2 regions of the Cutibacterium sp. LaCa_255 genome follow, and region 2 is predicted to be linked to the other one. Evidence: riboswitches for the same ligand, from Rfam matches in the RefSeq annotation. Region 2 holds a riboswitch; the other holds the start of a gene.
What was found. Region 2 has a riboswitch for cobalamin ahead of ACP8ML_RS10170 (PKD domain-containing protein). Riboswitches for the same ligand answer to the same signal wherever they lie in the genome.

Region 1 (11,532 bases), 960 kb from region 2:
CTTCACCAGCACGGTATTGTCGAGGCGTTTGGAGACGCTGGGCATCGGTTCGAGCGGGGTCTTCTCGGCCACCTCGTAGACCGGTGCTCGCAGGACGGCTCGCAGATATTCCTGGTCACTCCTGACGGACACTGGCGATCCCCTCAGCCAGCCACCGGACGGACCTGGGACAGGTCGCGTACTCCACCGCGATCGGCGGAGGAGGCAAGCATCCCGTAGGCGCGCAGGGCGGTGGAAACGTGACGCGAACGGGGAGCGTGTGGCGTCCAAGCGTCGATTCCGCGGGCTTCCTCCTCCTCGCGACGACGGGCCAGCTCGGAGTCATCGACGTCAAGGCTGATGGTGCGGTTGGGGATGTCGATGCTGATGGTGTCCCCGTCGCGGGCCAGGCCGATGAGACCACCGGAGGCGGCCTCGGGGGAGACGTGACTGATTGACAGGCCCGACGTGCCACCGGAGAACCGGCCGTCGGTGAGCAGGGCGCATTCCCTGCCTAGGTGCATCGACTTCAGGTAGCTCGTCGGGTACAACATCTCCTGCATACCGGGGCCACCCTTGGGGCCCTCGTGGCGGATGATGACGACGTCCCCGGCCCTGACCTCCTTGCCCAGGATGCCGGTGACGGCGTCGTCTTGGGACTCGTAGACGACGGCAGGCCCCGAGAAGGTGAGGATTGACTCGTCGACGCCGGCGGTCTTGACGATGCAGCCGCGCTCGGCGATGTTGCCGAACAGCACTGCCAGGCCGCCGTCGGCGGAGTAGGCGTGCGCGATGTCGCGGATGCAGCCGTTCGTACGGTCGGTGTCGAGGCTCTCCCAGCGCGAGGACTGGGAGAACATCTCGGTGGTGCGCACCCCGCCCGGGGCGGCCGCATAGAGCGTGCGGACGTCCTCGCCGGGGGCGGACATGAGGTCGTGACTGGCAATCTCGACGGCCATCGTCGTCGGGCTGCCGTCGGGGGACCACACCGTCGAGGTGGCGGTGTCGAGCAGGCCGCCACGATCCAGCTCGGCGAGGATGCTGAGCACACCGCCGGCGCGGTGGACGTCCTCCACGTGGAACACGGTGGTCGACGGCGCCACCTTGCACAGGTGGGGAACCTTGCGTGACAGGGAGTCGATGTCAGCCATGGTGAAGTCGACCTCGCCCTCCTGGGCGGCGGCCAGCAGGTGCAGGACGGTGTTCGTCGAACCTCCCATCGCGATGTCAAGGCTCATGGCGTTGTTGAACGCCGCCTTGGTGGCGATGGAGCGTGGGAGGACGGAGGCGTCGTCCTCGTCGTACCAGCGCTTGGCCAGGGAGACGACGGTGCGTCCGGCTGTCTTGAAGAGTTTGCGACGATCCGAGTGGGTGGCCAACAGGGAACCGTTGCCGGGCAGGGAGAGGCCGAGGGCCTCCGTCAGGCAGTTCATCGAGTTGGCGGTGAACATGCCCGAACACGACCCGCAGGTCGGGCAGGCATTGGCCTCCATGATCTCGACGTCGGAGTCGGCCGCGGTCTCGTCACCGGCGGCGATCATGGCGTCGATGAGGTCGAGCTTGTGCTCCCCGTCGGTCAAAGTCGCCTTCCCAGCCTCCATCGGGCCACCGGAGACGAAGATGGTCGGGATGTTGAGGCGCATGGCGGCCATCAACATGCCGGGGGTGATCTTGTCGCAGTTGGAGATGCACACGAGGGCGTCGGCACAGTGAGCGTTGACCATGTACTCCACGGAGTCGGCGATGAGCTCACGGCTGGGCAGGGAGTAGAGCATGCCGTCGTGGCCCATGGCGATGCCGTCGTCGACGGCAATGGTGTTGAACTCCTTGGGGACGCCACCGGCGGCGCGGACCTGCTCGGCGACGATCTTGCCGACGTCACGCAGTCCGACGTGTCCGGGGACGAACTGGGTGAAGGAGTTCGCGATCGCCACGATGGGATGTCCGAATTCATCGTCCTTGGTACCGGTGGCACGCCAGAGAGCGCGGGCTCCGGCCATGGCGCGTCCGGTGGTGCTGGTGGCGGATCTCAGCGTGGGCATCGTGTTCCCCCTCGGCAATTGCGTACACATGACGGCGCCCTCCATCCGGAAGTGGAAGGAGGGCGCGCGGTTGGATTCCGGTGCGTGGTCAGACCGCGCGCCGGGTAATGAGACTCCAACCGTTCATCATGGGTGTGACGCTAGCAGTGATCAGAAAGATGAAACGCCGGCCCATATCCTGAGACGCTGCTCAGGGGTGCAGGTGCGCCATGAACGGCATGATCGGTGTGAGCAGACCGGTGCTCATCCAGAACATACCGAAGGCCATCGCGAAATCAGCCAGGCCGGAGAGGCGAATCGCCAGTGGCTCGGTGGCCACCACATGGCAGGTGGGAACCTTGCGTGGATTCTCGGCCTTGCCGCTGATGGCTCGACACAGGCCGGCAATGGCCAGGGCCAGCAGGGCGACCATGAGAGGGATCCCGACGACGGCGAAGTCATGCATCGCGGTATTCATGGCCGTCTGCATTCCATGGTCCATGCTGCCGTTCATACCGTGGCCCATGCCGCCATGGTTCATGCCGTGATCCATTCCGCCGTGATTCATGGTTCCCATGCCGGAGTGCTTGGACGCCGTCATGACGGAGGACATCTTGCGCATCGCGGCGAGGTGCCAGGCCATCGCGGCGAACATGGCGGCATGACCCCATGACGACCACGAGGACCGCCAGGCGGCCATGAAGACCATCCAGGCCGTACAGATGGCGAAGATGACGACCGGGGTGGTTGGTCCGCCAATGGCGGAGACGAGGGGTTTCCACCATGACTTGGGCACCATGAGGATCATGGTGACCGCCATCACGACGTGGACCCATGTGGAGATCTTCGTGACGACGGTGGGCGCCTTGATAGCGTCCCGCACCGACCACACGAGTGACCATGCAAAGAGGATGAGAAGCCCGACGAAGGTGATGGGCGTTGAGGTGAGGGTGAACATTCCGCTCCTGGGTTGGGATCCGGCATCGTGCCGAATCGCGGCATGTCACCGGACCCGCAGGGGAGTCAGTGGGCAGCCCCGGGGTGGGTTCTACGAACATGTCCCCGAGGGGACGGGACCGCGGGGGATGGTCCGGTGAATCCGGCGGATCCTGGGTGCGGTCTGGCGATCACCATACATGCCAGATGCGAGAATCAGGGATCCGTAAGGTTGTCATGTGACGCCGGCGGCGGGTTGAGGCGATCTGTCATAGCTCGGGATGACAGACTGGGGGTATGGAGCACTACGACATCGTCGTCATTGGTTCGGGCTCAGGAAACACGATCCTGGACGAGGAATTTGCCGACCGACGCGCCGCCATCATCGACTCGGGCACTTTCGGGGGTACCTGCCTCAATGTCGGCTGCATACCGACGAAGATGTTCGTGCTCCCGGCGGACCTTGCGACCTCGCCGTCCGAGGCAGCCAAGCTGGGGGTCAGGCTGCAGTTCCGCGGGGCATCCTTCACCTCCATTCGTGACCGAATCTTCGGACGCATTGATCCCATTTCTCGAAGTGGGCTTGAGTACCGCCAGGGGCTGGAGAACATCGACGTCTACACCGACGAGGCGAAGTTCGTCGATCCCCACACCATCGAGGTCGGGGACACTCGCATCACTGCGGACCAGATCGTCCTGGCGGCAGGGTCGCGCCCGCGTGTCCCTGATGTCCTCGGTCTCGACGACCCGAGCCTGGCGGGGTCGATCCACACCTCCGACACCATCATGAGGTTGGAGGAGTTGCCCCACCGTCTGGTGATTCTCGGTGGTGGATTCATTGCCGCCGAGTTCGCCCACATCTTCTCCGCGCTGGGATCCAGCGTCACTGTCATCAATCGGTCCGGGAGGATGCTGCGTCATGAGGACCAGGAGATCTCGCAGCGGTTCACCGATCAGATTGGTCACCGCGTGAGGCTGCGGATGTCCGAGGGCTTGGTGGGCATCGATCGTGATCCGGGTGGTCACCTCGTGGTCTTGACGGTTGACGGTGACGGGGTCGACTACGACTATCCGGCCGACGTCGTCCTCAATGCCATGGGTCGGGTGCCCAACGGTGACCGTCTCAACCTTCCGGCTGCCGGGGTTGACGTCGATGACGATGGATTCGTGGTCGTCGATGAGCACCAGCGGACCAATATCGAACACATCTGGGCCCTCGGCGACGTCTGCTCGCACTGGGAGCTCAAGCACGTCGCCAACCACGAGGCCCGAGTGGTGCGCCACAATCTGCTACACCCTGATGACCTGGCCAGTTCTGATCATCGATTCGTGCCTCATGCGGTGTTCTCGAACCCGCAGGTCGCCTCGGTGGGTGCGAGCGAACAGAGTCTGTTGCAGTCCGAGATCCCGTACACCAAGTACGTCCAGGAGTACGCGGACGTCGCCTATGGCTGGGCGATGGAGGACGAGGGACACTGTGTCAAGCTGTTGGGTGACCCGGGGACGAGGACGCTGCTGGGCGCCCACATCATCGGTCCGCAGGCATCGACCCTCATCCAGACCTGCATTCAGGGGATGAGCGCCGGCCAGACGGTCGGGGAGATGGCGCGGGGACAGTACTGGATACACCCGGCACTGCCTGAGGTCGTGGAGAACGCCCTGCTTGGCCTTGACGAGGAGTTTGACCGAATCGAGTGATGCTGGGGTGACATTGGGGGCGGTTCTTGGTCAACCCTGGGATGGGAGCGAGGGCGACAGTAACCCTTGATCAGAGCAGAACGGTGGGCGGGGGGTACCCCCGCCCATCTCCAGCGTCACATCGGCATCCGTCCCATCAGGATCCGGTCGTCGAACCACTGCCAGACCTGAGCAGTCTCGGTGAATCCGGCCGCGCGCATCGAGGCGAGATGGAACTCGGCGCTGACCTTCCGAGAGATGTCCTTGTCCGCCCAACGGCGTCGGAACTCCTCGGCCTCGGACTCCCATCCAGGCATGGCCAAGGCTGCGTCCCACCATTCCTGCCAGGACATTGCCCCGTCGTCTCGCATCTGAGCCTCGGTGCGGTCTCGTTCTGCCGGGGCCAATTCAGCCAGGAAAGGCTCAGTGGCCTTGTCGAAGAAGAGATGATCGGCATTGAGCAGGATCCCGCCAGGGGTCAGCACCGAGGCGATGTCCTGGTGCACCCTCGTCAACTCATCGGGCTCGAACCAGTGCAGGGCCGTCGCGCTGACAGCGGCATCAAAGGGTTCCTCAGCCCACCGGGCCGCCCATCCGGGCTCCCGTAGGTCGACATCGACGATCTCAATTCGATCCGGGTGTGGCGTCGTCTCGCGGAACAACCGCATGAGCACCGGGTCGCGATCGATCCCCACACAGCTGGCGTCACCAAATCTCTGTGTGACGGCGTTTGACAAGGATCCAGGTCCACAGCACACGTCGAGGACGCGCAATGGGTGGTCGAGTTTCTTGGCCAGCCCGGCCAGGATGTCCATCATGCAGCGGGTGCGATTCTCGCGGAACTCGATGTACATCTTCTGCTGGGCGTCCCATGCCTGTAGAAGTTGTCGTGGTGTCAGTGAGGTCACTTTTCCGCCATGAGCTCGTGCAGCTTCTCGACGCCCGTGATGGACGACGGGGACGGTGGATCAATCAGAGAGAACGGCAGCACGACAACGTGACCATTCTTGACGGCGTCGAGTTCCTTGGCTCCCTTGAAGCCGAGGAATGTTGACTCAACCTTCGAGGCATCTCCGGTACCGGCAAGTAGCACTATCCATTTCGGGTTCTTGTGCAACACGTCCTCCATGGAGGCGTCGAAGACGCGTTTGGAGTTGTTGCCGTAGAGGTTCTTCAATCCGTTCGCGTCCAGAATGGGCTGAACCATGCTGGACGATCCGTAGGTGTAGAACTCGGTGCTACCAGGAGTGATGTACAGGGCAGCTGCACCGTCCTTGGTACCCGATCCTGCCTGGGACTCGATCTTCTTGATCTTGCCCTCGAGGTTTTTGTTGACCTCCTTGGCCTTGTCCGCGACGTTGAAGATGTTTCCGATTTTCGTCACCTCCTGGGTGACGAGGGAGAAGGTGGCCGGTGATGCGGGAGCCTTGTCAGGACACATGGCGTCAGGGCTGTACGTCTTGACTCCGGCCTTGCGCAGAGCTGCGCGGTCGACGCCGGTGTCGTAGCCGATGACCAGATCCGCATGCTGGTTGAGGATGGTCTCGGTGGACACCTTCGCGCCGCCGGTGTCGAGCTCCTGGGAGGCGATCTGCGGAATGGCCTTGATCTTGGCAAGCGTGCCGGCGTCAAAGGCGTCTTCCTTGATCTGCCCGGCGCGACCAATGACGTGGTCAAGTACGCCGAGGGCAGCCATGGTCGAGGCATCGATGTCTCCCAGCATGATGACCCGCTTGGGGGAATCGGTGAAGCTGAGCTTCTCGGTGCAGCTCAAGACCGTCCTGGGCAGTGCCGAGGACGCCGAGGCCGACGGAGAGGACTTATCGGTTGAGGAACCAGCGCAGGCGCTCATGGACAGGGCGCACAGTCCCGCGAGGGTTGCCGCCGCTGCGCGAGTCGTGCGGCGGGTGCGGAGGGCTGACATGGTGTTCTCCTTCATCGTGGTGGGTTGAACAGAAGATGGATGTGTCCGTCGTGGGAAATGCGGTCCACGTCGACCCGGTAGATTCGCGACAGCAGATCGGGTTGCAGGACCTCCTCACAAGGGCCGGAGGCGACGAGGCGGCCTTGATCAAGCAACACCAGTCGGTCGCATGCTCGAGCTGCCAGGTTGAGGTCATGGAGCACGATCACGGTGGTGGCGTCAATGGTTTTGACGAGGTCGAGCAGGGCGAACTGATGGCCGATGTCGAGGTGATTGGTGGGCTCGTCGAGCAGCAGATGGCCGGCCTGCTGGGCGATGGCTCGGGCGACGAGAACCCTCTGACGTTCCCCGCCGGACAACTGGGTGACGAGTCGATCCGCGAGACCTGTCAGGTCCGTTCTCGTCAGGGCATTGTCGACGATGTCACGATCGGTCGCATCCCCGTATCCCATGAGCGATCGGTGGGGGAGTCGTCCCAGGGAGACGGTGTCGCGAACCGTCAGCGGCAGGGCTTGATCGGGAATCTGAGAGACGACGGCGACCTCGCGCGCAATCTCGCGGCGATTCATGGCTGAGAGATCATGGTCGCTGACGGTGACTCGTCCGGAGGCAATCGCGACGTTGCGGTACAGCGCAGACAACAAGGTTGACTTTCCTGCGCCATTGGAGCCGACGACCCCGATGGTCACGCCCTGATCCGCTGAAAGATCGACGCCGTCGAGGACAACCCGCTGTCCTCGGTGAATGACTAAGTCGGAAGCGGTGATCATGCCATCGCCTCCCGTCGCACCAACACGAGGAGGAACGGCGCGCCGAGCAGACCCGTGATGACTCCGATGGGCAGTTCGGCTGGGCTGAACACGGTGCGTGAGAAGGTGTCGGCCCACATCAGGAAGATGGCTCCGGCTATCGCTGAGGAGACCACCAACCGACGGTGGCCATGACCGATGAAGGATCGCATGAGGTGGGGGATGACCAGTCCGACGAAACCGATGCCGCCGGAGATAGCCACCGCCGTGGCCACCCCAGCCGATACGGGGACGAGAAGCAGCACACGGATGACGGTCGGGTCGATCCCGACCGCGGTGGCCGTGGAATCCCCAGACGCCAACGCGTCGAGCCATGGGGCACATGCCCACAGCAGTACAGTCAGAACGATCGCGACGACAACGTTCGTCCATCCCTGCCCCCAGCTGGCTCGAGACAGGTCACCGAGGGTCCAGAACATCACCGCGCGTGCAGTCTCGGCCGAGTCGGAGGAGAAGATGATGAAATTGGTGACGGCTTGAAAGATGAATCCCACCGCGAGACCGGCGAGGACGAGACGCAGCGTCGACGAGTTCCGGCCGCCGCCCATGAACAGCACGATCGCGGTCGACAGCAGCGCTCCCAGGAAGGCCATGCCGGCTACTGCGAATGATGAGGTGACGCCGACGATGATGATCGCCGCGGCAGCTCCCGAGGAGGCTCCCGCGCTCACACCAAGTACGTAGGGCTCAGCGAGGGGGTTGCGAACCACGGCTTGGAGGGCGACTCCGGCGACACCGAGGGTCGCGCCGACGCCGAGCCCGGTGACGATGCGAGGCATGCGGTTCTGCCAGACGATCGCGTCGGTAATGGAGTCCCAGGTCACGTGAATGGGAATGCCACAATGGTCGGCGAGTACCCCCAAGACCTGACCGATGGGTACCGGTGCGGCACCAAAGGCAATCGAGAGTACCGGCGTGAGCACGAGGAGAGTCACGAGTAGGAAGAAGTGAGCCGGGGTACGGCGGTGAAGGAGTCGAGCCAAGGGAAAGCCGTCCTCGTCAGGGCCGAATCGCGCGGCCGTCGGTCAGATACGGTCCAGGAGGTTTTCGGACTTGGCCTCAACCGAACGGGCGCCTTCCCGGTTTCCCAGTGGCTTGTCTGCCCGTTCGTCCGCCTTACCGCTGCGCGTCAGCCCCCGATTCACACGGGGTTCCCTACGCCGGACGCAGTCATCTTAGCCGTGCCTCACAAATGGAATTCGGTTACCCTCACATCGCAGCGTTGTCCTGTCTCCAGTACCTCATGAAGGCGATGTGGCGACGGTCGATGCCATACCCATCGGCGAGGGCCCGACGTCAGTGACGCACCATGGAGGGCTTCTCGCGAGTCAGCCGTCATCGACCCCCACGGTGTCGATCGGGATGACGATGGGCGTCCCGACATCCGGGGCATGGATGATGTGCGTGTGCAGGCCAAAGACTTCTCGCATGACGTCGGCGGTGATGACCTCGGTGGGGGTTCCGTTCGCTCGAATCTCCCCGTCACGCATGGCCACTAACCAGTCGCAGTAGCGCGCCGCCATGTTGATGTCATGGAGCACCATGACGATCGTCACCCCGTCACGGCGGTTGAGGTCACGCAACAAGCTGAGAACGTCGATCTGATGGGCCAGATCAAGGTAGGTCGTCGGTTCGTCGAGGAAGAGCACGTCGGTGTTCTGGGCCAAGGCCATGGCGATCCACACTCGCTGGCGCTGACCTCCGGACAGCTCGTCAACCGGTCGTCGGGCCAGCTCGACGATTCCAGTGCGTTCCAGCGCCGACGCCACCGCCTGCTCATCGGCGGTGGTCCATCGTCCGAAAATTCCTTGGTGAGGAGCGCGTCCGCGCGCCACCAGATCTGCGACGGTGATCGTCGTCGGAGCTGTCGGGGACTGCGGCAACAACCCGACGACACGGGCGAGTTGCCGGGTCGGCACAGTGGGGAGCTCCTGACCGTCCAGGACGACCTGACCGCTGCTGGGGCGGATCAAGCGTGTCATCGTCCGTAACAGGGTGGATTTGCCACAACCGTTCGGGCCAATGATTGCCCCGATCCTTCCGGTCGGGATGCTGAGGTCGAGGTGGTCCAGGACGGCGCGGTCTCCGTACCCAACCGATACCGCGTCGGCCTTCAGATGATGACTGGTTCTCACGCACTCTCCTTTCGAGACTGACGAGCCATGACGATGAGCAGGTACACCCCGCCCAGAATCCCGGTGACCAGCCCCACCGGATAGGTGTGTGACATGAGGTTGGCGCCGACGAAGTCGCACACCAGTACCAGGACCGATCCAGTGAGCGCGGAGGCCATGAGTGGGGCATCTCCTGGGCCACACAGTCGAAATGCAATCGGTCCGCACATCAGCGACACGAAGGCGATCGGTCCTGCAACGGCAGTGGCGCAGGCCAGCACGATGACCCCGACGATCATGAGCAGAGCACGAGTCCGCTCCACGTGTACCCCCAGCCCGGTGGCCAGGTCATCCCCCACGTCCATGGTCCCGAGGTGGCGAGAGTTGGCCAGCAGCACCGGTAGGCCGATGACAAGGACGACGGCGAGAGTGGCGGATTGGTCAGCGGAAGCCACGGCAAGGTTGCCCGCGAGCCAACGAGCAGCCCCAGCCGCATCATTGGGATCGGCGCGGACCATCAGCCACATCGTCCCTGCGGTCGCCATAGCCCCCGTCGCAATGCCCATGAGGATGAGCCGCTCGCCACCTGATGTGTCGTGGCGCGCAAGCCCGACGACGATGCCGGCCGTTACGATCGCTCCCGCGACGGCCAGACACGTCAGCTGCAGGCCGGACCATCCGAGCACGATGATTCCAGCTACCGCGGCAGTGTTGGCCCCGGCCGTGATCCCGATGACGTCAGGGCTTGCCAACGTGTTGCGCAGCAGGGCCTGGAACAATGCTCCGACAAGGCCAAATGCAGCGCCACAGAGAAGTCCGGCAATGGTGCGTGGGAGACGGAGGTCACCGATGATGAAGGATGCCGGGCCGACCTGCCCGCGGAGAGCGTCGACGACTTGTGACGGCGAGTACATCTGCTCGCCAAGGCACAGGCTGGCAATGAAAGCGGCGACAGTTGCCACCGACAAGATGGTCACGACCAGACCACGACGCAGGCGGCGGTGCCGTCGCCCCTGCCGCACGAGAGCAAGCGCGCTCATCGTTGTCTCACCTCCCGGCAACGGATCAGGGCGATGAACACCGGAGCTCCGATGATTGCGGTGACGATTCCCACCGCGACGTCGGCAGGCCGAGTGATGACGCGTCCCAGGACGTCGGACGCCAGCACCAGAACGGGTCCGCAGATGGCACACCATGCCAGCACCCGCCGATTGTCCGGGCCGACGACGGCCCGCACGGCGTGAGGGGCGATGAGCCCCACGAACCCGATGGGACCCGTCAGCGCCGTGGTTCCAGCTGCCAGCAGGACGGCGGCCACCGATGACGTCACCCGGACGACAGTCACTCGCGTCCCCAGGCCCGCTGCCAGGTCTTCTCCCAGCGCGAGGGTGTTCAGGCCTGGGGCGCTGATGGCAGCCAGCACCACTCCGACGAGGAGCAGAGGAGACACCGTCGCGATCTGTCCCAGATTGGGTCCGCTGAGGGATCCTGCCTGCCAGGTTCGGAAGGATTGCAGCAGGTTCGGGTGAGGTAACAACACCATCTGAATGAAACCGGTGAGGACGGCGGTGACGATGGCTCCGGCCAGTGCCAGTCGGACGGGAGTTGGCCGGCTGCGGCTTCCGGCTCCGATGAGCCAGACCAGGGCGGCAGCTGCGGTAGCCCCGGCAACGGCCAGCCAGACGTACTGGATTGGTGCCGTCAGGCCCAGGTGGGCGATACCGACGAGGACAGCGAGAGCGGCCCCGGAGTTGATGCCGAGAATTCCTGGATCGGCCAGGGGATTGCGGGTCAGCGCCTGCATGAGGGCGCCGGAGAGTGCGAGGGCGGCTCCGGACACCAGGCCGAGAACCGTGCGTGGAACGCGTGAGCGGATGACCTCGGCGACAAAGGGGTCAGCGGACGGCTGTCTCAGGGTCGTCCACAGATCATGGAGCGGGATGGATCGTGAACCCACCATCACCGAGGCCGCGCACAGACAGGCGAGCAGGACGGTGACGACGAGCAGGGTCCATCCCCTCCGTGGTGTCACGCCTTCGCCTTCGTGGCCGCTTCGGCCAGTCGCTCGACGA
Region 2 (11,532 bases):
GGGGCTTTACTATTCTTGAGTCTGATTCCGATATTACTGAGGATCAGTCCGGCGCAAGGAAACACTGCTAACGGAATCGGGTGTACTGCGGCCTCCATGCTGAGGAGAAGGTCATTATCTACAAGAACAAGGTGAGTCGAGAATATGAGCATGCCAGCGAAAGTTGCCATGACAGCACCTATGATTTTGGTTTTGATTCTCCGTTTCTCCGGGTCATCGCATGCGTATATCTTCCGTTCCCACAATTCTGTGAGCCACCCAACCAGAGGGAAAATGAGCGACATGGTAAATACAGGGGGGTACGCCTTGGGAGCGAGAACTAGCGTTTCTCGCACATGAAGTATCCCGAATACCGTAGGCCAAACAACTCCGACGATGGTGCCGATGATGAGGCCGTTGAGTGGGGCGCGATGGTACTGATCCTCGGGTGTTTTGTCGTCGTTCGTCATTATTGCCTCTCGTCGGTATGGTGTGAAGACTCGCGGTCCTGACTTGGCTTGCTGGTGATTGAACCGACCTCTCAAGGCGCGGGGATACTGTAACCACCTGCGGCGGCACCAACTACTCCCCAAAAGCCACTGCTACTGCCAAGAGGCATGCCCGCAGGGCCGCATTCGTCAACGCACCTTGTCCAAGCCGTGCAGGGAATCAGGGTTAGGAGGGCAGGGACATCGATGTAACGATGAGAAAATGAAACCACACCGCCACTGCTATGAAAAGTATGACTGCCGAAGCAATGCTCATGCTGAGAATAAAAGGAATTCTGCTATTCCTGAGTCTGATTCCGACAACACTGAGAGCTAACCCAGCAAAAGGAAATACTATCAACGGGAGCGGATGCATAGCCATTTCTATGCTCTCGAGGGATCTATGATCTGCGAGAAGGAATCCTGTTGCATACATGAGCATTTCAGTAAGAGACGCCATGGCGACCCCAATGATTTCGATTTTGAATCTCTTTTTCTTCGGGTTATCACATGTGAATGTCCGTCTTTCCCATAACCCGGTGAGCCATCCGACTAGAGGGAAGATAAGTGACATGAGAAATAAGGAAGGATATTCCTTGAGGTCTATTGTTTCATTTGATTTAACGTACAATATCACGAGTACCGTATCCCAGATGGCTCCGACGATGGTGCCGATGATGAGGCCGTTGAGGGGTGCGCGACGGTATTGCTGCTCGGTTGTGTTGTCGTGGGTGGTCATCGTGGTGCCTTCGTGGTGTTGGGGTCGCAGGCGTCTCCTACACCGTTGTGGTTGGTGTCGGTCTGGTCTTGGTTGGCGATGGTGGGGCAGTTGTCTCGGGTATCGGGGACTCCATCGCCGTCTCGGGTGACCTCGATGGGGAACGTCAAGGTGTCACTGGTGTCTGTGTCGTCGGTGATGCGTAGGTGTGCCCGATACTTTCCCAGCTGCTTTAGAGTGCGGGTGATCCCGGGGGTGGCACTGTCGATTTCATAGTGGCCGTCCCCGTCAAGGTCCCATTGCCAGCGTCTGATGTGCCCGGTTGAGGTGTAGGACGAGGAGGCGTCCAACTCAAGGGGTTCACCTGCACGTACCAGGTTTTGCCCAATCACGTCAGCGCGCATCCGCACCCCAGGTACCGTCCCCAACTGGTCGAGGGGAACCCCACCGCCAGTCTCCGCTCCCACGCTCCGTGTCGCGGCCCTGGGCGACAGGACCACATCATGAACCATTCCTGCAATCTGTTCATGACCAATCACATTCGGATGGAAAAAATGTACAGAATATTTTGTGATATTCCACGGTTTTATTAGCGAAGCATGGGTTTCCCCGTCGTCCCCGCGTTCTCCTGCCGTTTCGCCCAAGCCGTTGATCCACCGATACTTGTTCTGAGGCCGAACGACAAACGGGTAAGGTTCATGAGTGTTGAACAGGCTGGTAGTGGGGGCATAGTCCACCTTGAGAACATGAGACGTGTTCCAGGCCTTGATCGTGGCAGCCTGCCGGGCGCGGAACTCGTCCTCGGCGGCCCGTACCTGAGTCGCAGGCACATCCGCGAAAAGATCATCGTATCCTGCCGGGACGAGGTAAGGGTAGCCGATCAGGATGACACGGGTGTGAGCCGGATCAGCCAGTCGCTTCTGAATGTGTGACAACAATGTCGTTGTGTTCGCCATCGTGGCACCAAGCTTCTTACGAGCCGTATCAACCATCCCGGGACACCCGCCAAGCTTCTGTCTCTCAGCAAGACACATATCGGCAACGTCAGCGAAGTTGAGGTCGTTGCCTCCGGCGGTCATGAGGATCACGCCGGTGTGGGGATCCATGGTATCGGCCTGGCTGATGATGTTGTGGTCTCCGGTGGCGATCTGGGCGCCACTCCAGGCCCGCACGTCGAGTTGGTAGGTTGTGTCCGTGCTTTTCTGGTTGAGCATGCCGGTGAGTACCGAACCGTAGTTCTTGGGGCTGCGATACGATCCATCGGCCGGATACCCATCGACCAGGGTTCCATTGCCTGCCGAATACGAGTCACCCAGCACAGTGATCTTCACCAGTGTGTGTTGAGGTTTGGGGGTTGGGGTGGTTGTGCAGGTTGGGGTGTTTTTGGGGGTTTTGCCGGACCATGTTGAGGCGTAGCCGTGGCCGGTGATGGCCATGATTGCTTGGTCGGTGGCCATGATGTTGGGTTCGTGGTCGTTGCGTTGGGCTTGCCATGCGCCGACTTTCGTGAGGTTTTGTTGGCGGATGAGCCATTGTTTGACGGTTGTCATGTCTTCGCCGCGTTCTGCGAGTGCGCTGGCGAGCATGCCGGTGGAGTTGGCGGCGGAGTAGGTTTCCCAGTAGTCGCCGTCGTCGTGGGTTTTGGTGTTGATGGCCCATGTGGTGGCGTTGTTGGCGGCAGTGTCGATTTTGGTGTGGTAGCCGTCTGGGATGAGGTGGGGGTTGCGTTGGAGGAGGGTGAGGTCGGACAGGGCGATGCCGGTGTAGTCGGGGTCGCCGACGAAGGTTTTCGTGCCGTCGTGGTTTCGTTTGGTGTATCCGAAAGCGCCGGCATCGTCACCTTGGGTGCCTTGGGTGGACAGCAGTTTGTCGAGGATCTTCGTTGGTACCGGGCGGTTGGCGCGGGTCAGTGCGATGGTGATGAGGTGCGGGCCCCAGTACATGGTGACGCGGTTTTGCATGCCTGGGGTGTCGTCGTTGATGTAGCTGGCGAGCTTGATCCACAGGTTTCCGGTGTCTTTGCCGAGGAAGTAGGTGGGATCCTCGCCGAGAATTTCGGCGGTCATGATCACCTTGGCCAGGCCAGCCGGGTTCTTGTCGACGTACTTCGGGCCGGCTTCCTTGAGGGCTGTGGTCATTTCTGTGACGGTGTCGGGGTGGGCGTCTGAGCCGACCAGGGCGATGATGCCGTCGGCGATGCCGCCGGCCTGTCTGTAGTTTGTCGGGTCTTCCTGCCACTTCTGGGCGAGCCAGTCGGCGGCTTTGGCGACGTAGGTGCTGGTGGCGGCGGTGTCGTTGACCGATCCGGCCCACATGGCACCCTTGACCGGGTTGGCCGGCGGATCGAAGCAGTAGGGAGCAGAGCCGTCATCAATGGTGGCGGTGATGGCTGCATGGGATGGCGCGGGCTGCGGGTCAGCGAACGCTGGTGCCGCGAACGGCGATGCGACGAGCGCACCGGCGGCGAGGCCGGCGACCCATTGATTGAGCCTGGTCATGTGGCGGGCCTTCTTCCTGAGGCTGCGTTGCGCTCCGGACGGGAAGGGCCCCTGAGTCGAACTCACCGCAGTCCTCGACGGTGTGTAATATTCCTTCGACAACCCAGGTACTCCGACTCGGGATGAGCCCCTCACGGTTGCGGGTCAGTTCCGGTATCGCACCGAATTCCCCTGTGGCTGCGGTGCCAGCACCGCCCAAGGTGACGTGGATCGTCGGTCTTGGAGGGTACTGCCTGGCACAGAGTACACCTGTTAGGTGTCGGTTACCGGTCAGCACGGTGGCTAGAGCGGCGTCGCGGGAGTCTTGGTCGGTGGTGTCCCCGGCGGCGAGCTGGGCTTGGTTGTCGTAGGTGGGGGGCGATTCTCATCGCGGAAGATGCCGATTGGGGTGTGGGTGATGGGGATGCCGTCGTTGAAGATGGGGCAGTTCTGGTACATCTCGACAAATGAGGTGCCGCGGTGTTTGGCGGCTGCTGTGAGCACTTGGGCGAGGTGTGCGCGGTCGGAGTCTATGGCGCGAGCCACGAAGGAGCATCCGGCACCCAGGGCCACGGCCAGGCTGGTGCGCGGCCATGGAGGAGTGCATATCGCAAGATATTCATGCGGCACGGGAAGTCGATCAGCGTGGAACATCCTGGATCCACGAGGCTGGGTAACTGTCCGGATCCGCTCAAGGGTGCATGGGAATCACCAAGGGCTACACCGTCTGACGAGGCTTGATAAGCGAGATGAGGATTCCGAGAAGGCAAAGAACCCCGGACAATATCGCCGACATCACGTCCGCCCGATCCTTGATCGGCCATGACCACCAGGATGTGTAATTTTCCGTTCTCCCCAACAGAAAGCTTGTCAGAACCCAGATGATTGCAGGGATGGATGACAATTTCTTGATGCCAATGGCGTTTGTGAGAAGGCTGAAGCCGGACAGCCCAACGATGTTGCGGGTGGAGACCATTCCGATGATCGATTGCGCGCCCAGGCTCTCCAACCAAGCGCTATGTGTCCTCTCAACATTTTCGCAGTCGAGATCGATAATCTTCGAAAATCCTGGCTTGGTCCTGGATGGACAGCCGATCCATGGACTTCAGCCATTCGCGCGTCTCAGGAGAAAACTCCTGACCCGTTATCGCTATTCCCGAATGTTTCGTCAGCCAGGCGATGACGCGATCCTGAGTGTCGAGAACCCAGACTGCCACCTGATCTTTGTGGTCCTGACACGGGGCGATGGCCAATCCCGAGGCAACGGTCATAACCGCCTTCGACGGCGGCTCAGATACGGATATCGCAGATGTCGACCACCACACGGTTTCGTGGGTTGATTCCTGCGCACCTTGCCTGTATTCCTTGGGGACGTGCTCTCCACGCTGTGTCTGCTTTCCGGGCCACGGGGCCCAACAGCTCGAGATCGTGAGATTCCCACGCGCACACCACGGGATCACTACCTCTCAGACAGATCTGTGGTCCGGTTCGGGGGCGGGCAGCGGACCTATGCCTTTGGCCGTGTGAAAGCCGATGAACGTCGTCGCAACCAATCCAATAATCAGGGTCACGGTGATACGTGCATGATGATTCCGTCTTCCTGCAATGAGGGCCAGGGTTGACACGATGAGGATCCCACCTGCCATCGTCATTCCAGCTGTGAGGACTCGAGGATTCAACATCTCACCTACGTGCAGCAGCCCATGTAGTAGCCAAAAAGATATCGCAGCTTCATGACCGATACGGCTGGCCCATACAAGACGAGGATGAAGGGCAGGAGAAAGGCCGTTGGTGCTGACAGTGCCAGCGGCCACGATGCCCCAATGGCAGCACCGAAGACGCCCCATGCGAGCATCCAAACGGCACCGATGGCCGACATTTCCATGATCTGGTTTCCAGATCCTGACGCCAGAACAGAAATGCCTACGGCCACGGTCGATGGGAGAACGGCGATGGCCCACCATGGAAGGATGATTCGCAGTCGAGACCTCCCGGTCGGTGTGGTGAGGATGTGACCTTCGGTGAACCTCCGAAGTTCCAGGCAAGCTCCCAGAGCCACGGGTCCAACGATCATCATGAAGGCGTAGAGCACGCTCGCAGATCGCTCGATGTCTGACGGTGAAGGAGGATTTCCCAACGCTCCGTAACACCATATGAGAATCATGACAGGTAAAAGGCGAACGCCATAGGATCGTCTTTACGAGATTTAGCCAAATATCCCTATGGAAGGTGTGGGTGTGGGGTACGATTGATGAGTCGGCCCCGGAGGAGTCGTCTCGCGATGGTGTGTTTGACTTCTCCGGGATGCGTGCCTTGCTCAGGTGTTTCGTTCCCGCACCTGCCACGTATCCGTACCGAGGAGCAGGCGTTGGAGTCCCTTGTCGCGATCCTGCGGTGTGGTGGTGTCCCCGGCGGCGAGCTGGACTTGGGTGCGGGCTTGGTCGTCGTAGGTGGGGCGATCCTCATCGCGGAAGATTCCGACCGGGGTCTGGCTGACGATGACGCCGTCATCCAGGTGAGCAAGCTCGAAGGCCAGCGACGGGTCAGCACGGTGGGAGTCGTGGACGAGCACGTGGTCCATACCCACCTCGGCGACGTCAGCCACCGTCAACTCGCCACTGACGGGGTCGCGCACCACGCCGCGAGAACCATCGGCCCCGATGAGAACGGGATCGCCGTCGGCCAGACGGATGAGGTGCTGGCTGGCCTCCGGACCCTTGTAGTCGTCGAAAGCACCGTCGTTGAAGATCGGGCAGTTCTGGTACATCTCGACGAAGGAGGTACCGCGGTGCTTGGCGGCCGCAGTGAGCACCTGGGCGAGGTGCTTGCGGTCGGAATCGACGGCTCGAGCCACGAAGGAGCATCCGGCACCCAGGGCCACGGCCAGCGGGCTGAACGGGGCGTCAATTGAACCCATCGGCGAGGATTTGGTGACCTTCCCAGCCTCCGATGTGGGGGAGTACTGGCCCTTCGTCAGTCCGTAGATCCGGTTGTTGAACATGAGGATCGTCAGGTTGACGTTGCGGCGCATGGCATGGATGAGGTGGTTGCCGCCGATGGACAGAGCATCACCGTCACCAGTGATGACGAAGACGGCCAGATCCGGGCGAGACACTGCCACCCCCGTCGCGATGGCCGGGGCACGGCCGTGGATGGAATGCATGCCATAGGTGTTCATGTAGTACGGGAAGCGCGAGGAGCAACCGATGCCCGAGATGACAACGGCGTTCTCCTTGGCGATGCCCAGATCCGGCAGCACACCCTGGAAGGTGGACAGAATCGCGTAGTCGCCACAGCCGGGGCACCAGCGCACCTCCTGGTCGGAGGCGAAGTCACGACGCTTCAGCGGCTCGATCGCCAGTGGCACACCGGCAAGTCCGGCGGGACGATCCTCGGTGGTGATGTCAGTCATCTCAGGCCTCCTCGGTCTCGTCGTTGCAGTACTGGCACAGTTCCTCACACAGGTCGACCGGGGAGATCGGTAGCCCGCGCACCCGCGAGATCGTCTTGACGTCGACGAGATACCTCGAACGCAACAACATGGCGAACTGGCCGGTGTTCATCTCGGGGACGACCACTCGGCGGTAACGATGCAGCAGGTCGCCCAGGTCCTCCGGCAGCGGATTGAGGTGACGCACGTGGGCCTGAGCGATGGACAGGCCGCGAGCACGGACTCGACGCACCGCAGCGGTGATCGGACCGTAGGTGGAACCCCAACCCAGCACCAGGACGTCAGCGTCACCGGACGGATCGTCGACGACGGTCGGCGGAATGGTCTTGGCGATGCCCTTTACCTTGGCGGCTCGGGTGGCGACCATGTCCTCGTGGTTGGACGGGTCGTAGGAGATGGCGCCGGTGCGAGCCGACTTCTCCAGACCGCCGATGCGATGCTCCAGACCCTTGGTCCCGGGCAAGGCCCACGGACGGGCCAGGGTCTCCGGGTCGCGGTGGTACGGCATGAATCGCGGTGAGCCGTCGGCAGCAGAGGAGTTGGGCTCGGTGGCAAAGTTCGGGTCGATGTGCGGGATCTCGTCGAGGTCCGGCACCTTCCACGGCTCCGCGCCGTTGCCGAGGTAGCCGTCGGACAGCATGATGACCGGGGTGCGGTAGGTCACGGCCACCCGGCAAGCCTCCAGAGCGGTGTCGAAGCAGTCCGACGGGGACTTGGCCGCGAGCACGGGGACGGGGGACTCACCGTTGCGGCCGAACATCGCCTGCAGCAGGTCAGCCTGCTCAGGCTTGGTCGGCATTCCGGTCGACGGGCCGGCACGCTGTACGTCGACGACGACGAGCGGCAGCTCGGTCATGACGGCCAGGCCGATGGCCTCGGACTTGAGGCTCATACCAGGTCCGGAGGTCGTCGTCACGCCCAGGGAACCCGAGAAGGAGGCGCCGATGGCGGAGCTGACACCGGCGATCTCGTCCTCGGCCTGGAAGGTGACGACGTTGTGGGACTTGCGCTTGGACAGCTCGTGCAGGATGTCGGAGGCCGGAGTGATGGGGTATGAGCCCAGGAAGAGTTGCAACCCGGCCCGGTTGGCACCGGTGATGAGGCCGTAGGCGGTGGCGAGGTTGCCAGTGATCTGACGGTAGGTGCCCTCGGGCATTGGTGCCGGGGCCACCTCGTAGCGGACCCGGAACAGCTCGCAGGTCTCGCCGTAGGCATGTCCGGCCTTGAGGGCGGCGATGTTGGCATCGCGAATCTCCGGCTTGGAGGCGAACTTGCCGGCCAGGAACTTCTCGGAGGGGCCGAGCGGACGCCCGTACAGCCAGGTCAGCAGCCCCAGGGCGAACATGTTCTTGGCTCGTTCGGAGTTTTTGCGGCCCAGGCCGAAGGGCTCGACGGCGGCCACGGCCAGACCGGTGAGGTCCAGCTCGACGACCTGGTAGGACTCCAGGGTGCCGTCGTGACGCGGATCCTCGGCGTATCCGACCTTCTTCAAGTTCTTCGCGGTGAACTCGGCGGAATCAAGGACGATGAGGCCGCCGCGGCGAAGATCGCCGAGGTTGGCGGCCAGGGCAGCCGGGTTCATGGTCACCAAGACGTCGGGCTGGTCGCCCGGGGTGGCGATATCGTAATTGGCGAAATGCACCTGGAAGCTCGAGACGCCGGGGATGGTGCCTTGGGGAGCACGAATCTCGGCAGGGAAGTTCGGCAGGGTGGAGATGTCATTGCCATGGATGGCGGACTCAGCGGTGAAACGGTCACCGGTCAACTGCATGCCGTCGCCGGAATCGCCGGCGAATCGAATGACGACTCGGTCGAGGGACTGGACCTCTCGCTCGTCAGTGGTGTGATGTGCCGTGTCGGTGGAAGGCACTCTGACCTCTTTTCTCGTCGCGGGACTCCGGTGGGGACGTGTCACGTGGTGACGAATGGTCGTACCCGCGAGGCGCGTCCGGATGCTTCGGAACCGGCTCCCAACGCTACCATCGCGCCGCTGCTCGTCGAACTTGGCCACCGTCAGGGTTGACGCCTACCCGCAGCACAGATCTGGCTGGACGACATCGTCGGTACGATGGCCCGGTGAAGTTCATCGACTGGTTCGCCGACAAGTCCGTGTACGTCGTCGACCTCGCCCTCGCCTGTTGTGGGGTCGAGAGCGGGGCGGCAGTGCCGACTGCGGCCTCCACCTGTCAGGACGCCCCCTCGGGGGCGCCGGTCGTCGCGGTGGTGTCGGGAACCATTTCGACGGTGTTGGCGCCGGTGGTGCGCTCGACCATTGAAACCTTGCGTGAGGACCATCCAGTCGACGTCGTGGCCTTCGGGGCTTGTGCCTGCGCCGGTGGCCCCTATTGGGACTCGGCGGCAGTCGTCGACGGGCTCCCCGCGATCGGTGTCGAGGCTGATCACTGGATCCCGGGTTGCCCGCCGGCCCCGGACGCTCTCACCGGCTTCCTGTCCTCTTCCCGGGAGGCAGCATGACGACCATCGATGTTCCTGCAGATAGGTGGCATGACGCCGTCGCCGAGGCGATGTCCACCCATCCGTGGCTGGCCCATCTGACGGCCATCGACGGGGTGGGCGAACGCGGACAGGACCCCGACATCATCGTCGTCTGTCGATGCGAGAACCATGACGGCGACGACGTCACCGTCTCCACTCGTGTGCCACGCGATGGCGGGAGCCTCGACTCCGTCGTCGACGCCGTGGCGGGAGCAGCCTGGTATCAGCGAGAGATCCACGATTCCTTCGGGGTGACCTTCGTCGGCCCGGGAGCTGACAATCGTGCCCTCCTCATCCGCGACGCACCCAAGCCGCCGCTGCGCAAGGAGGTCGTGTTGGCGCAACGAGCCGAGACGACGTGGCCCGGCGTGGCCGGCCCGGGCCCCTCGACCTCAGCGAGCCGACGCCGTGCCCTGCCGGCCGGTGTTCCCGACCCCGACACCTGGCAACGCATCAAGGACGGCGAGGACATTTCTGACGTCGAGGTCGTCGCGGCCATGTCAGGGCGACGTCCACAATCGAGAGCCGGACGAGATACCGGAGCCACACAAACCAGACGAGGGCAGGCAGGACGAAGGAGGCGAGTATGAGGCATTCCGCCATCGACCTCGACGTTGATGCCTGCACCTCCTGCGTCATCTGCGCCCGGACATGCCCGGCCTGGTGCATCACCATCGACGCCCACAATGAATCCGTTCCCGACTCAGACGCCCGTCGTCCCCGCACCGTCGCCGTCCTCGACGAATTCACCATCGACTGGGGACTGTGCATGTACTGCGGGATGTGCATCGAGTCGTGTCCGTTTGACGCCCTGTCATGGAATGACGAGCGGGTACCGGATTCGGAGACGAGAACGGACCTCGTCAGCGCGTGGGGATCGGACGGTGGCCGGTGAAGCAGCCGGTTGGCTGGCGTCGACGCATCCAACTCAAGTGGGTTGCCTACCTGCGCGCCTGGCGGTCCCGGTCGGTCCTGGAAGGACTGGTCGGGACGATTCTCATCACGGCCGGATCCCTGACCCCGGCATATCTACCGTTGAACTCACCGTGGTGGTCCCGGCTCGACGAGGCCGGGCTGCGTGGCTCGACCTGGCGCATCGTCGGAACCCTCCTCGTCCTTGTCGGTGTCGGTCTGTTGGTGGATTCCTGGCTTCGCTTGCGTCCCGGCCGTGAGCCCCGTGACCTCGGCGCCGAGCCGCTTCCCAAGCATGTGCGTCGGTACTTCAAGCATCGTCCGGGAATCCGCGCCGGGCTGCGCCCGTGGGCCGTCCTCGGCGTATGGGGCCTGCCCTTCCTGCTCGCCCCACCCATCTTCAGTCACGACGCCTACTCCTACGCTGCGCAGGGGTGGCTGCTGGAGAACGACATCAGCCCTTATGAGGGGTACCCAGGTCTGCTGCCGGGGGCCTTCGCCGACCAGGTGGCCCAGGAATGGCGGTACACCAAGACCCCCTATGGCCCGCTGGCCCTGGCCGTGCAGCACCTGATCGTCCATCTCACCGGTGACAACCCATACTGGTCCGCGGTGTTCATGCGGATCCCAGCCGTTCTCGGCGTCATCGCCATTGGCCTGCTGATGTCACGGGTGGCCCGCAGAGTCGGCCGGGACCCGCACTTTGCCGCATGGTTCTCCACCCTCAACCCGATCCTCGTCGTCGACTTCATCGGCGGAGCCCACAACGACTCCCTCATGATGGGGCTGGTCGTCATCGGGTTGTGGCTGGCATGCATGACGAGCTGGTCGTGGCTCGTCGGAGCAGTCCTCGTCGGGGCGGCGGCGGCCGTCAAGCAGCCGGCCCTCATGGTCGCGGTGGCATTGCCATTCATCCGTCATCCCATGGAGTCGTGGCATCCCCGTCACCTCTTCCCAGCCCTGGGGAGAGCGGTGTGGTCGCTCGCTGTCTCGGTGGCGGTGTTCGCGGGT

Region 1: linked by a shared signal. The riboswitch ahead of ACP8ML_RS01800 (FecCD family ABC transporter permease) and the one ahead of ACP8ML_RS10170 (PKD domain-containing protein) in region 2 are both predicted to bind cobalamin.

The regions. Positions count from the first base shown of each region.
Region 1 is NZ_CP190956.1:410,774-422,305, forward strand. Features, by position in the region: gene ilvA (threonine ammonia-lyase, biosynthetic) at 1-132, opposite strand, end outside; gene ilvD (dihydroxy-acid dehydratase) at 144-2,021, opposite strand; gene ACP8ML_RS01775 (hypothetical protein) at 2,212-2,655, opposite strand; gene ACP8ML_RS01780 (mycothione reductase) at 3,234-4,634, shown strand; gene ACP8ML_RS01785 (class I SAM-dependent methyltransferase) at 4,751-5,521, opposite strand; gene ACP8ML_RS01790 (ABC transporter substrate-binding protein) at 5,518-6,537, opposite strand; gene ACP8ML_RS01795 (ABC transporter ATP-binding protein) at 6,549-7,307, opposite strand; gene ACP8ML_RS01800 (FecCD family ABC transporter permease) at 7,304-8,329, opposite strand; cobalamin riboswitch at 8,368-8,526, opposite strand; gene ACP8ML_RS01805 (ABC transporter ATP-binding protein) at 8,675-9,481, opposite strand; gene ACP8ML_RS01810 (FecCD family ABC transporter permease) at 9,478-10,500, opposite strand; gene ACP8ML_RS01815 (FecCD family ABC transporter permease) at 10,497-11,492, opposite strand; gene ACP8ML_RS01820 (ABC transporter substrate-binding protein) at 11,489-11,532, opposite strand, start outside.
Region 2 is NZ_CP190956.1:2,218,620-2,230,151, reverse strand. Features, by position in the region: gene ACP8ML_RS10180 (adhesin) at 1-449, opposite strand, end outside; gene ACP8ML_RS10175 (adhesin) at 655-1,206, opposite strand; gene ACP8ML_RS10170 (PKD domain-containing protein) at 1,203-3,683, opposite strand; cobalamin riboswitch at 3,769-3,901, opposite strand; partial or broken gene ACP8ML_RS10165 (2-oxoglutarate synthase) at 3,946-4,253, opposite strand; partial or broken gene ACP8ML_RS10160 (hypothetical protein) at 4,381-4,644, opposite strand; partial or broken gene ACP8ML_RS10155 (hypothetical protein) at 4,691-5,826, opposite strand; gene ACP8ML_RS10150 (2-oxoacid:ferredoxin oxidoreductase subunit beta) at 5,980-7,074, opposite strand; gene ACP8ML_RS10145 (2-oxoacid:acceptor oxidoreductase subunit alpha) at 7,076-9,028, opposite strand; gene ACP8ML_RS10140 (NADH-quinone oxidoreductase subunit B family protein) at 9,190-9,588, shown strand; gene ACP8ML_RS10135 (NADH-quinone oxidoreductase subunit C) at 9,585-10,199, shown strand; gene ACP8ML_RS10130 (4Fe-4S binding protein) at 10,196-10,504, shown strand; gene mptB (polyprenol phosphomannose-dependent alpha 1,6 mannosyltransferase MptB) at 10,501-11,532, shown strand, end outside.